Regions from separate parts of the Roseateles sp. T103 genome, predicted to be linked through region 2. Evidence: predicted binding sites of a transcription regulator. Region 2 holds the regulator's gene; each other region holds the start of a gene.
What was found. Region 2 encodes FNR, which switches genes on or off when oxygen is low (the NO sensors DNR and NnrR bind a similar motif). Its sites were predicted from a motif close to TTGATNNNNATCAA; they were not measured.

Region 1 (4,342 bases), on a different contig from region 2:
ATCTGCTCATCGCTGACGCTGCGGCCGTCGCCGGGGCGCAGCAGGCTGCGCAGGTCGTGGCCCTGGTGGGCGAACAGGCAGGTGTAGAGCTTGCCTTCGGTGGACAGGCGGGCGCGGTTGCAGTCGCCGCAGAAGGCCTGTGTGACGCTGGAGATCAGGCCGATCTCGCCACGGCCGTCGTCGTAGGCCCAGCGCTCGGCCGTCTCGCCTGGCGCGGTCGGGTCCAGCGCATGCAGGCCGAACTCGCTGCGCAGCAACTGCAGCACCTCGCTGGAGGGCAGCACCTCGTTCATGCGCCAGCCATTGGTGGCGCCCACGTCCATGTACTCGATGAAGCGAAGCACGATGGCGCCGCGGTAGTGGTCGCGGAAATAGCGCGCCATCGGCAGGATCTGGTCCACGTTGACGCCGCGCTTGACGACCATGTTGACCTTCACCGGCCCCAGGCCGACGGCCTGCGCGGTCTCGATGCCGCGGAGCACCTCGGCCACCGGGAAGCCGACGTCGTTCATGCGCTGGAAGACCTCGTCGTCCAGTCCGTCCAGGCTGACGGTGATGCGCTGCAGGCCAGCATCCTTCAGCGCGCGGGCCTTCTTCGCGAGCAAGGAGCCGTTGGTGGTCAGCGTCAGGTCCAGCGGCTCGCCCTCGGGCGTGCGCAACTCGGCCAGCATCTCGATGAGCCGCTCCAGATGCTTGCGCAGCAGCGGCTCGCCGCCAGTCAGGCGCAGCTTGCGCACGCCATGGGCGGCGAAGATGCGTGCCAGCCGCGTGATCTCTTCGAAGCTCAGCAGATCGGCATGCGGCAGGAACTGGTGGTAGTGGTCGAAGACCTCCTTGGGCATGCAGTAGCTGCAACGGAAGTTGCAGCGGTCGGTGACCGAGATGCGCAGGTCGCGCAGCGGCCGGCCCAGCGCATCGGACAGCAGGCCCGTGGCGTCCAGCCCCCGTTCCGGCACGGCCACCGGCAGCCCCTGCGGGCGCGATGGCGTGCGGTCGGCAATCAGCGGAATGACGCGGTCTGTCATGGCGCTTGATTGTGCCTGCCTGCTTGTCACCTGCTGCGCGCTAGGCGTATCGCACAGACAGGGACTTGCGCTAAGTCATCTGCCCATCCTCAACCACGTCGCGTTGCCACCAGTGGCTTGACCTGGCCATCCTTGGCGGTCTGCAGAGTGGGGCGGTCGGGCTCGATCTGCGCCAGTGGCTGGATTTCGACCATGCTGGCGCGGCAGCGGCGGCTGAGTTCCTGGTAGGTTCGCGTCCCCTCGAGCTTCCAGCGCATCTCGTCCTCGCTGAGTTCGCGCATCACCTTTGCTGGCACGCCCGCCACCAGCGACTTCTCCGGCAACTTGAGGCCCGCGCGCACAAAGGCGCTGGCGGCGACGATGGTGTAGGCGCCGACCTCGGCCTCGTCCATCACCACGGCGTTCATGCCCACCAGCGCGTCGTGGCGCACCACGCAGCCGTGCAGCACCGCGCCGTGGCCGATATGGCCGTTGGTCTCGACGACGGTCTCGGACGCCGGGAAGCCATGGATCACGCAGGTGTCCTGCACGTTGACGCCCTCCTGCAGCACGATGCGGCCGAAGTCGCCGCGCAGCGAGGCGCAGGGGCCGATGTAGGCGCCGGGGCCGACGATGACGTCGCCGATCAGCACGGCAGTGGGGTGGACATAGGCGCTGGGGTGCACCACGGGAATGACGCCGTCGATCGCATAGCAGGGCATGGGGTGGTCTCCGTTCTTGGGTTCCAGATCGATTAGGGGATTTCCCTGATCTTGATGTGACTCAGAGTGGCTTGCGCCAAGTCAAGCGTGAACTTACGATCTACCGACCGGTCGGTCAAGAATATTTCCAGCCGTTCGAACAACGCTCGATTTCGAGGAGACAGTCGCCCATGTCGCAACCCAACGAAGCGCCTTTGCTCGTCTCGCAGGAAGGCGCGGTGCGCTTCCTCACGCTGAACCGGCCGGCCGCGCTGAATGCCTTCACCACGGCACTGCTGGCCCAGCTGCGTGAGGCACTGGCCGAGGCGGCGCGCGACCAGAGCGTGCGTGCGGTGCTGATCACCGGCAGCGGCCGCGGCTTCTGCGCCGGCCAGGACCTCAGCGACCCGATGATCAGCCCGGAGTTCGGCGAGAACGCCCAGCCCAAGGACATCGGCCACCTGCTGGACCAGTACTACATCCCGATGGCGCTGCAGCTGCGTGCCATGCCGGTGCCGGTGGTCTGCGCGGTCAACGGCGTGGCCGCGGGCGCCGGTGCCAGCGTGGCGCTGGCCTGCGACATCGTGATCGCGGCCGAGTCGGCCAGCTTCATCCAGGCCTTCTCGAAGATCGGCCTGATTCCGGACTGCGGCGGCACCTGGCTGCTGTCGCGCCTGGTCGGGCGCGCCAAGGCGTTGCAGTTGGCGATGCTGGGAGAAAAGCTGCCGGCGGCGGAGGCCGCGCAGCTGGGCCTGATCGCGCGCTGTGTGCCCGACGCCGAGCTGATGGCCACTGCGCATGCCACCGCGGTCAAGCTGGCGGCGCTGCCGACCCGGGCGCTGGCCGAGACGCGCCGCCTGATCGACGAGGCGATGGACCTGCGCTTCGACGAGGCGCTCAAGCTCGAGTCCCGCGTGCAGAGCCAGCTGGGCTATGCCGACGACTACCGCGAAGGCGCGCAGGCCTTCTTCGAGAAGCGCACGCCGCAGTTCAAGGACCGCTGAGATGACTCCCCAGCAAATCGCCGAGGCCGTACGCGACGGCATGTTCGCCAATGACCGCGCCTCCAAGGGTCTGGGCATGGAGATCACCGCCATCGGCCCCGGCAGCGCGACCATCCGCATGACGGTGCGCGAGGACATGCTCAACGGCTTCGACATCTGCCATGGCGGCTTCATCACCACGCTGGCCGATTCGACCTTCGCCTTCGCCTGCAATTCGCACAACCACATGACCGTGGCCCAGGGCTTCGGCATCGACATCGTGGCACCCGCCCGGCTGGGCGACGTGCTCACCGCCGAGGGCCGCGAGGTCTCGCTTGCCGGCCGTACCGGCGTCTACGACATCACGATCAAGAACCAGCGCAATGAGCTGGTCGCCGTGTTCCGCGGCAAGTCCTACCGGCTCAAGGGCCGCTACGTCGTGCCGGAACTGGCCAATCAGGAGACTTAAGGAATGACCGTCAAGACACCCGCGCCCGGCGACCTGGAGCCGATCGAGAAGGCCAGCCGCGACGAGTTGCAGGCGCTGCAGTTGCAGCGCTTGAAGTGGACGCTGCAGCACGCCTACGACAACGTGCCGCACTACAAGGCCGCGTTCGACGCCAAGGGCGTGCATCCCAGCGACATGAAGCAGCTGTCGGACCTCGCGAAGTTCCCCTTCATGACCAAGAAGGACCTGCGCGACAACTATCCCTTCGGTCTCTTCGCGGTGCCGCGCGAGCAGGTCTCGCGCATCCATGCCTCCTCGGGCACGACCGGCAAGCCGACGGTGGTGGGCTACACGGCCAAGGACATCGACACCTGGGCGAACCTGGTGGCGCGCTCGATCCGCGCCTCGGGCGGCCGCCCTGGCGACATCATCCATATCGCCTACGGCTACGGTCTCTTCACCGGCGGCCTCGGTGCGCACTATGGCGCCGAGCGCCTGGGCTGCACCGTGATCCCGATGTCCGGCGGCCAGACCGAGAAACAGGTGCAGCTGATCCAGGACTTCAAGCCCGACATCATCATGGTCACGCCCAGCTATATGCAGGTGATCATCGAGGAGTTCGCTCGCCAGGGCCTGGACGCACGCGACAGCTCGCTGAAGGTCGGCATCTTCGGCGCCGAGCCCTGGACCGAGGCGATGCGTCGTGAGATCGAACACAAGGCGGCGATCGATGCGGTGGACATCTACGGCCTCTCGGAAGTGATGGGCCCGGGCGTGGCCAACGAGTGCATCGAGTCCAAGGACGGCCCGACGATCTGGGAAGACCATTTCTACCCCGAGATCATCGACCCCGAGACCGGCGAGGTGCTGCCCGATGGCGAGGAGGGCGAGCTGGTCTTCACCTCGCTGAGCAAGGAAGCGCTGCCGGTGATCCGCTACCGCACCCGCGACCTGACGCGCCTGCTGCCGCCGACCTCGCGCAGCATGCGCCGCATGGGCAAGATCGTCGGCCGCAGCGACGACATGCTGATCATCCGCGGCGTCAATATGTTCCCCACGCAGATCGAGGAGCTGGTGCTGCAGGAACCGGCGCTGTCCGGCCAGTACCAGATCGTCGTCAGCCGCGACGGCCATCTCGACGCCGTCGAGGTGCGCTGCGAGCTGCAGCCCAGCGCGGTGGCCAGCGCCAATGTCGGCGAGATCTCG
Region 2 (4,342 bases):
CAGCCTTCCTAAATGGAGGCTCAGCTGCGCCCGACGTTCGCCATGCGTCAGCCCGGCGCACGCTGGACCGCACATGGCAAGGCAATGAGGCGCCCCAGCCAAACCCATCAGCAGCGCAGAGCCTGCGAGTGCAATATCCATTGTCAAATGATGCGGGAAAACTTCTCCCGCGTGCGATCCGCCTGCAGATAACGGTCAAACACCATGGCCACGGCACGCACGAAGAACCAGCCCTTGGCTGTCACTTCGATCGAGGCGGGCAGCAACTCCACCAAGCCGGCCTCTTCCAACTGGCGCAGTTGCTCCAACTCCTTGTGAAAGTAGTCCCGCACCTTGATCAAGTGCGCCAGTTCGATCGACTCGAACTCGACCCGCCCCTGGCACATCAAGGCCATGATCACCGCGCGACGCAGCAGGTCATCGCGATTGAGCGCCAAGCCGCGTTGAATGGGCAACTGCCCCTGGCGCAGCGCGTCGTAGTACTCGGGCAGGGTCTTGGCATTCTGGCTGTAAGTGGCGCCGACGCGGCCGATGGACGACACCCCCAGCCCGATCAGATCGCAGTCAGGCTGGGTGCTGTAGCCTTGAAAATTCCGATGCAGGCGGCCTTGCCGCTTGGCAACAGCAAGCGGATCGTTGGGCAAGGCAAAGTGATCCATTCCGATGTAGCTGTAGCCATGCCCCAGAAAGCCGCTGATCGCTGCTGAGAGCATGTGTAGCTTGTCAGCGGCCACGGGTAGCTTGCTGGCATCGATGCGCCGTTGCGGCTTGAAGCGTTGCGGCAAATGCGCATACCCATACAGCGCGATCCGATCCGGCCTGAGGCCAGCGACCTGCGCGATCGTGCGCGCGAAGGAGTCCGGCGTCTGCTGCGGCAGACCATAGATGAGGTCGACGTTGGTGGACTCGAAGCCGAGTGCACGCGCCTCCTGCATCAAAGTCGCGACGCTGTCGAAGCTCTGCACCCGGTGGACCGCCTTCTGAACGTCGGCATCGAAGTCCTGCACTCCGAAGCTGAGCCGATTGAAGCCCAGGCTGCGCAAATGTGCCAGTCGAGCATGGCTGACCGTGCGCGGATCGACTTCGATCGAGACCTCGGCTCCTGGTGCCAGCCTGAAGTGACCATGGATCTCGTGCATCAAGCCCGCCAGTTCAGCATCGCTGAGGAAGGTAGGCGACCCCCCCCCCAGATGGAGCTGCGACACCGTTTCCTGCCGGCCCAGGCGCGCTCGGGTGAGCGTCATCTCGGTGCTCAGCGCCTGCAGATACTCGGCAGCACGCTCATGATGCTTGGTGATGACCTTGTTGCACGCGCAGTAGTAGCACACCGATTCGCAGAAAGGGATGTGCACGTACAAAGACAGCGGAGCGCCGCCGCCCACCTGCGAGCCGCCGGCGCGCTGCGACAGCGCCTGCTCGTACTGCTCGACGGTGAAGGCCTCAACGAATCGATCGGCCGTCGGGTAGGAGGTGTAGCGTGGACCAGGGACGTCAAAGCGACGCAACAGCTCCTCATCGATGCCAGCGGGGATCTCTGTAGTACTTGCAGCCATGGCCGAGACTGTGCCAAGCTCGGCCCAGCGCCCGTTGACCTTGGTCAAGCTTGGCCCGCATAGGGACGGCAACAATGCTCTGCGTTTTGAGGAGCATCATGTTCACTAGCCCGACTACAGCTGCAGCCAACGCCGAACCAGAGGTCAACCAGGCGCCTTGTGGAGGCAAGAACATAATGCGCAGCATGACTCAGATTCCACCCATCAAGATCGAGCCTTTCAAGGTGGCCTGCTCGAGCTGCAATCTGCGCGAGCTTTGCCTGCCGGTGGGCATGTCCAAGAGCAACCTGGAGCAACTTGATGCCCTGGTGGCGACACGCCGCAGCGTGGCGCGGGGCGACACGCTGTTCCGCGCCGGCGACTCCTTCCAGTCGCTCTATGCAGTGCGAACCGGCTTCTTCAAGACCTGCGTTTCTTCCGAAGACGGGCGTGATCAGGTCACGGGCTTCCAGATGGCTGGCGAGCTGCTCGGTCTGGATGGCATCAGCAACGACCGACACTCTTGCGATGCCGTCGCGCTGGAGGATTCGCAGGTCTGCGTGATCCCGTTCAGCGAGCTGGAAAACCTGTCGCGTGAGTTCACCGACCTGCAGCATCAGTTCCACAAGATCATGAGCCGCGAGATCGTGCGCGACCATGGCGTGATGCTGCTGCTGGGCAGTATGCGAGCCGAGGAGCGACTCGCCGCCTTCCTGCTCAACCTCACCCAGCGCCTTCAGGCGCGGGGCTTTTCCGCATCCAGCCTGGTGCTGCGCATGACGCGCGAGGAGATCGGCAGCTATCTCGGCCTGAAGTTGGAGACGGTCAGCCGCACCTTTTCGCGCTTCCAGGATGAGGGGCTGCTCGAAGTCAAGCAGCGCCAGATCACCATCGTCGATCAGGCCGGTCTCGAGCGCTTGGTCAACTACAGCGGCAGCGCCTGCTGATTCGACACCGGGCGCTGGGCCCGAGCCCCTGCGCCGCTGCAGCGGGCACAGCTGAGGCGGCGAACTGCCGCCTTTGGAGGCCGTTCGATCGCCCGCTCACTCCCCCGCTTTTTCGTCCGGTGGCGATGTAGCCAGCAAGACCGAGATGCCTGCGCCAAGCGACACGATTGCCCAGAACAGCACAAACGCGACGGTGTAGACCGCCGAGTTGGGCAGCGGCTGCAGTCTGTCCAGGTGCGCGAGCTCGCTGGGATCAACGAGAGCGAAGACCAGCAACTCCAGCACGCCGGCCATCATGAACGACGGCCACAACACCACCATCAGCAACCGCCGGCGAGGACTGGGCGGGGGCTGGACTTCGCTGAGGTCCTCCCGCATGGCGCCACTCACTGGCCACCCGTGGCGGCGTGATTCCTGGCCTTGACGGCCGGTTGCATCGACACCGGTCCGGCCTTTTCCGCCGTGCCCGCCTGGCTCGTGGTGTCGAGCACAGGATCGGGGTAGCGCAGCGCAATGAACAGCGTGACAAAGCCCGCCACCACCACGGTGAGCGGACCGCCGACGACCAGCCACATGGTGCGCTCGTTCCACCAGGGCTTGGGCTGCATGCTCTTCTCTGCCTCACTCATCGCGATCTCCTTGTCGGTCAGCTTGGGGTGCGGGGCGCTCGTTCAGCGCGGCACCACAAAGGTGGACTTCTCTTCAATGCGGTACTCGGGCTCCACACCAGGCCGGTCGCGCCGCTCGATCTGGAAGCGGATCTCATGTGCGCCGCTACCGGCACGCGCAGCACTCTCCGGCGGCAGGCGCAGAGCCACCGACACCCAACGGGCCTCGGCAGGCGCGACATCCAGCTCGATCGGGCGGCTCGTCACCAGCCCAGGCAAGCCACTGGCCGTGATGCGGAAATGATGGCCAGCTTCGGTCGCATTCATCACCTGAAGCCGGTAGACATTCTCGACGTAGCCGTCCTCGACCAGTCGCGCCAATGACGCTCGATCGCGCACCACATCGACCTTGAACGGCGTACGCAGATACAGACTGGTCAGCACGGCCACGCAGATGGCCACCAGTATGGACGTGTAGATCAGAACACGCGGCCGGAACATCCGGCGCAGCACCTGGCTGCGAGTGAGGTGCTGCGACAGCCCGTTCTGGGTGTCGTAGCGCACCAGTCCGCGGGCATAGCCCATCTTGTCCATCACGCTGTCGCATACATCGACGCAGGCGGCACAGCCAATGCACTCGTACTGCAGGCCCTTGCGGATGTCGATGCCGGTCGGACAGACATGCACGCACAAATTACAGTCGATGCAGGAGCCGAGCCCGAGTTCCTTGGGATCGGCTTTCTTGCTACGCGAGCCGCGCGGCTCGCCGCGCTCGGCGTCGTAGCTGATGATCAGTGTGTCCTTGTCGAACATCGCGCTCTGAAAGCGCGCATAGGGACACATGTACTTGCAGACCTGTTCGCGCATATGGCCGGCAAAGCCATAGGTGGCGAAGCCGTAGAACAGGATCCAGAACATCTCCCAGGGCCCGAGTCCAAGGCCGGCCACCTCGACTGCCAGCGTCTTGATTGGCGTGAAGTAGCCAACGAACGTGAAGCCGGTCCACAAGGCGATAGCCACCCAGGCCAGTTGCTTGCCGCCCTTGCGCAGCAGCTTCTCGCCGTTCCACGGCGACGCATCCAGCTTCATTCGTGCGGTGCGATCGCCTTCGAACTTGCGCTCCACCCACATGAAGATCTCGGTGTAGACCGTCTGCGGGCAAGCATAGCCGCACCACAGGCGGCCGGCCACGGCAGTGAAGAGGAACAGCGCGTAGGCCGAAATCAGCAGCAGCGCCGTGAGATAGATGAAGTCC
Region 3 (4,342 bases), on a different contig from region 2:
CCGCGGCACCGCCCCCTCGGTGAACGACCTGCTCGGCGGGCAGGTGGACGCCACCTTCACCGGCGCGCCGGCGGTGCTGCCGCATATCCGCTCGGGACGGCTGCGCGCGCTGGCGGTCTCCAGTGCGCAGCGCATCCCGGCGCTGCCGCAGGTGCCCACCGTGGCGGAGAGCGGCTACCCCGGCTTCGAGGCCGACCAGTGGTACGGCTTCGTCGCGCCGGCCGGCACGCCGCCGGCGGTGGTCGCGCGGCTGAATGCCGCGATCAATGCGGCGCTGCAGGACCCCAGCGTGGCGCAGCAGCTGGCCGCCGAAGGCGCGATCCCGATGCCGACCACGCCCAAGGCCTTCGGCGAACTGATCGCGCGCGAGATCCCGCGCTGGGCCGAAGTCGTGCGAGCCGGCAAGGTCCGGCCGGACTGAGTGCACCCCGACAAGGAGCTTCATTGATGCTGATGCGCCACCTGTGCCGCACCCTGGCCACCCTCGCCCTGCTGTCCCTCGGCACCACTGGACTGCAGGCGCAGCCCACCTATCCCGAGCGCGCGATCTCGCTGGTCGTGCCCTTCGGACCTGGCGGCATCGCCGACGTCACCGCGCGCGCGGTGGCCGAGTCTATGGCCAAGACCCTGGGCCAGCCGGTGGTGGTGGAGAACAAGCCCAGCGCCGGCAGCATCGTCGCCACGCAGGCGGTGGCCAGCGCCAAGCCCGACGGCCACACGCTGCTGCTGCTCAGCAACGGCAATGCGGTCAGCGTGAACCTGTTCAAGAAGCTGCCCTACGACACGCTCAAGGACCTGCAGCCGGTATCGACGCTGGGCTTCTTCGACCTCGGCGTGTTCACCTCGGCCAAGTCGCGCTACGCGAACCTGAAGCAGTTGCTCGATGCGGCCAAGGCCAATCCGGGCAAGCTGACCATAGGCACGATCGCAGTGGGCAGCACGCAGCATCTGGCCGCCAAGCTCTTCGAGACCGAGGCCGGCGTGGACCTGCTGGTCGTGCCCTACAAGAACTCGCCCGCGCTGCTGACCGCGCTGATCGCCGGCGAAGTCGACATGGCCACCGAGATCGTCGGCCCGATGCTGGGCCAGACCAGCGCCGGCACGGTGCGCGCGCTGGCGGTCAGCGCCGAGCGCCGCAATGCCGCGCTGCCCGATGTGCCCACCGCGCAGCAGGCCGGCGTGGCCAACTACAAGGTCGCGTCATGGAACGCCATCGCGGTGCCGGCCGGCACGCCCGGCCCGGTCGTCGAGCGGCTGAACCGCGCGATCCGCGAGGCGCTGGCCTCGCGGGCCGTGCAGGCCAAGCTGGAGAAGGCCGGCATGCGCTACCAGGCCAGCACGCCGGCCGAAGCGCAGGCGCTGCTGGCCAGCGAGATCAAGCGCTGGGGCGAGGTGATCCGCCGCGCGAAGATCGAGCTCGAGTGAGCCGCCTTCGCTAAGCAATCGCTTCAGCGCCCGCGCAGGATCTCGACGATGCGCGGGCGGTCGAAGCCCAGCACGGTGTGGTTGCGCACGACGAAGGTCGGCGTGCCGCCGGCGCCGCGCGCCTGGTACTCGGCCATGCAGGCCCCGTCGCGCTCGACCAGGCATTCGCGGAAGGGCACCTGCTGCTCGGTCAGCCAGGCATGGGCGCGCTTGCAGAACACGCAGGTCTCCGACGAGATCATCAGGATGTCGCCGGGCCGCGCCAGCGCGCGCAGCTGCTCGGCCTGATCCTCGGCCTGGCGACCGCCGGCCCATTTCGTCAGCGCATAGAAGCCCGCCACCAGGGCGAGCAGCACCCAGAGATCCTTGCGAGCGAGCAGCGATGGCTTCATGGCGGCGCCATCTTAGCCAGCCGCGCCGGGCGGCTCAGGCAGGTACGCGATAGTCCGTCGGCCCCATCAGGTCGATGCCGCAGGCCAGGCCCTCGACCCAGGCTATGAATTCCTTCACCGCCTCGCCGGCCATCGGCGCGCCGTGCTGCGGCACGATCATCGCGATGTCCAGCTCGCGCACCATCGCCGCCCACAGGCGCAGCACCTTGTTGCTGACCATGTAGCGGCGATGGAAGGCTTCCATGCGCGGCAGGTGCTCGCGCAGCCACGTCACCGGCCTGGCCGGGTCCAGGCCCACGCCCAGCGAGGCGCCGAGGTCGCCAGAGAAGAGGATCTTCGACACCGGGTCGTAGAACTGGAAATTGCCTTCGGCGTGCATGAAGTGCGCCGGCAGCGCCCAGAGCTCGAAGGCGTCGCCGCCCTCGCCCAGGCGCAGGCGCGCGCCGGCATCGGGCAAGCCGACGATGCGGCCCACGGTCTTGCCGGGCTTGCAGAAGTGCGGAACGAAGCGTTCCCAGACTCTGGAGATGTAGACCTTGGCGTCGCTGGTGGTGGTCATCCAGCGGTCCAGCGAGGCGATGATGTCCGGGTCCGCATGCGAGGCCAGGATGGCCGCGAGCTTGTGCGGCGCCAGATGCTGGCTCAGGCCCAGGTATAGCTCGTTGTAGGCCAGGTTGCCGCCCGGATCGAGGATGGCCCCCGAGCCGCCGTGCACGATGAGGAACTGGTTGCTCTGCACCGCCTCGCCGCCCTCGGCGTCGTGCAGGTCGCTGAACATCAGGCACAGATGGTGTCCCTGACGGAACAGCTCGATCGACATGGGCAACTCCCGCTCCCTGTGAGTGAGCGGGCAGTCTAGGAGGCCGGCGCTGACGCGGGCTTGAGCCCAGTCAAGCCTCGACGGCTCGGCCAGCCAGCCACAGCAGCCTTTCAGCTGCTGTGTGCGGGCTCAGAGGATCAGACCGCCGCCGTGACGACGATCTCGATCTTCCACTCCGGCTTGGCCAGGTCGGCCTTGACGGTGGCGCGCGGCGGCGTGTGGCCGGGCACGACCCAGGCTTCCCAGACTTCGTTCATCGCGGCGAAGTCGGCCAGGTCCTTGATGAAGATCTGCGCGCGCAGGATCTTGCTCTTGTCACTGCCGGCGCGGGCCAGCAGCGTGTCGATGGCGGCGAGCACCTGGCGGGTCTGGCCCTTGATGTCCTGGCTGCCGTCCTCGGCGATCTGTCCAGCCAGATAGACCGTGCCGTTGTGCACGGCCATCTCGGACATGCGTGCGCCGACGTCGAAGCGCTGGATGGAACTGGTGGTCGTCATTTGCTGTTCTTGCCTTTGGGTTTGGAATGGTGGTGCGAGTGGCCGGGCTGCTTGGGGCCCACGCCATGCGGATGCTTCTTGCTGCTGCCCGCGGGCGGCGTCGCTCCGGCGGCGGCGCCGGACTTCTGGCCGATCTTGCTCTCGGTGCCGGCGAGCAGCTTGCGGATATTGGCCTCGTGGCGCCAGATCAGCAGCAGGCCCATCAGGCCGGCCGCCAGCGTGATCGGCCCGCCGCCCCAGATCAGCATCTGGTAGAAGGGTGCGAACACCGCCGCGACGATGGCCGCCAGCGAAGAGTAACGCGTGAAGTAGGCGACGATCAGCCAGGTGGCCAGCGTCGCGGCGCCGAGCAGCGGGTTCAGCGCCAGCAGCACGCCAGCCGCGGTGGCCACGCCCTTGCCGCCTTCGAACTTGAAGAACACCGGCCACAGATGGCCGAGGAAGGCGCCCAGACCCACCAGCGACGCCGTGCCCTCGCCCAGGCCCAGCGGCGCGCCCCACAGCACGACGGCCAGCACCGGCAGATAGCCCTTCAGCGCATCGAACACCAGCGTGAGGATGGCGGCCTTCTTGTTGCCCGAGCGCAGCACATTGGTGGCGCCGGGATTGCCCGAGCCATAACTGCGCGGGTCGGACAGACCCATCATCTTGCTGATGATGACCGCGAAGGACAGCGAGCCGATCAGATAGCCGGCCACGGCAGCCAGCATTGGGAAAAGCGGGGTGTTTTGCATGGGGCACTATTCTGCACCGGCCTCGGCCGCCGCCCCGCCGGCGCTGCCGCCGCCACTACTGCCCAGCGCGCAATGCACCGGCCTGGCCTGCAGCAGCTCGGTCAGCACCGACGGCGCGATGCCGACCAGATAGCCGCGCCGGCCGCCGTTGATGCAGATGCGCTGCAGATCGAGGATGCTCGCCTCCACATACACCGGCATGGCCTTGCGCGTGCCGAAGGGGCTGGTGCCGCCGACCAGATAGCCGCTGTGCCGCTGCGCCACCTCGGGCTTGCAGGGCTCGACCTTCTTGCAGGGGATCTGCCGCGCCAGCTCCTTGGTGCTCACCTGGCAGTCGCCATGCATCAGCACGATCAGTGGCTGGGCCTTCTCGTCCTGCATCACCAGGGTCTTGACCACCTCATGCTCGGGCACGCCCAGCTGGCGCGAGCTCTCGGCAGTGCCGCCATGGTCCACGTAGTCGTAGACATGCTC

Region 1: AC2EBS_RS06145 (phenylacetic acid degradation protein PaaY) is a predicted target of FNR. The motif match lies at 1,778-1,791, and genes of this name have one in related genera.
Region 3: AC2EBS_RS01780 (oxygen-binding di-iron domain-containing protein) is a predicted target of FNR. The motif match lies at 2,698-2,711, and genes of this name have one in related genera.

The regions. Positions count from the first base shown of each region.
Region 1 covers NZ_JBXVVS010000001.1:1,389,040-1,393,381, reverse strand. The annotation lists gene moaA (GTP 3',8-cyclase MoaA) at 1-1,025, opposite strand, end outside; gene AC2EBS_RS06145 (phenylacetic acid degradation protein PaaY) at 1,115-1,726, opposite strand; gene AC2EBS_RS06140 (enoyl-CoA hydratase-related protein) at 1,897-2,709, shown strand; gene paaI (hydroxyphenylacetyl-CoA thioesterase PaaI) at 2,711-3,157, shown strand; gene paaK (phenylacetate--CoA ligase PaaK) at 3,161-4,342, shown strand, end outside.
Region 2 covers NZ_JBXVVS010000006.1:15,262-19,603, reverse strand. The annotation lists gene AC2EBS_RS16200 (sulfite exporter TauE/SafE family protein) at 1-141, opposite strand, end outside; gene hemN (oxygen-independent coproporphyrinogen III oxidase) at 144-1,553, opposite strand; gene fnr (fumarate/nitrate reduction transcriptional regulator Fnr) at 1,739-2,479, shown strand; gene AC2EBS_RS16185 (hypothetical protein) at 2,576-2,857, opposite strand; gene AC2EBS_RS16180 (hypothetical protein) at 2,866-3,108, opposite strand; gene ccoG (cytochrome c oxidase accessory protein CcoG) at 3,151-4,342, opposite strand, start outside.
Region 3 covers NZ_JBXVVS010000001.1:411,244-415,585, reverse strand. The annotation lists gene AC2EBS_RS01795 (Bug family tripartite tricarboxylate transporter substrate binding protein) at 1-421, shown strand, start outside; gene AC2EBS_RS01790 (Bug family tripartite tricarboxylate transporter substrate binding protein) at 448-1,425, shown strand; gene AC2EBS_RS01785 (glutaredoxin family protein) at 1,449-1,817, opposite strand; gene AC2EBS_RS01780 (oxygen-binding di-iron domain-containing protein) at 1,852-2,637, opposite strand; gene AC2EBS_RS01775 (RidA family protein) at 2,775-3,134, opposite strand; gene plsY (glycerol-3-phosphate 1-O-acyltransferase PlsY) at 3,131-3,868, opposite strand; gene AC2EBS_RS01765 (aminoacyl-tRNA deacylase) at 3,875-4,342, opposite strand, start outside.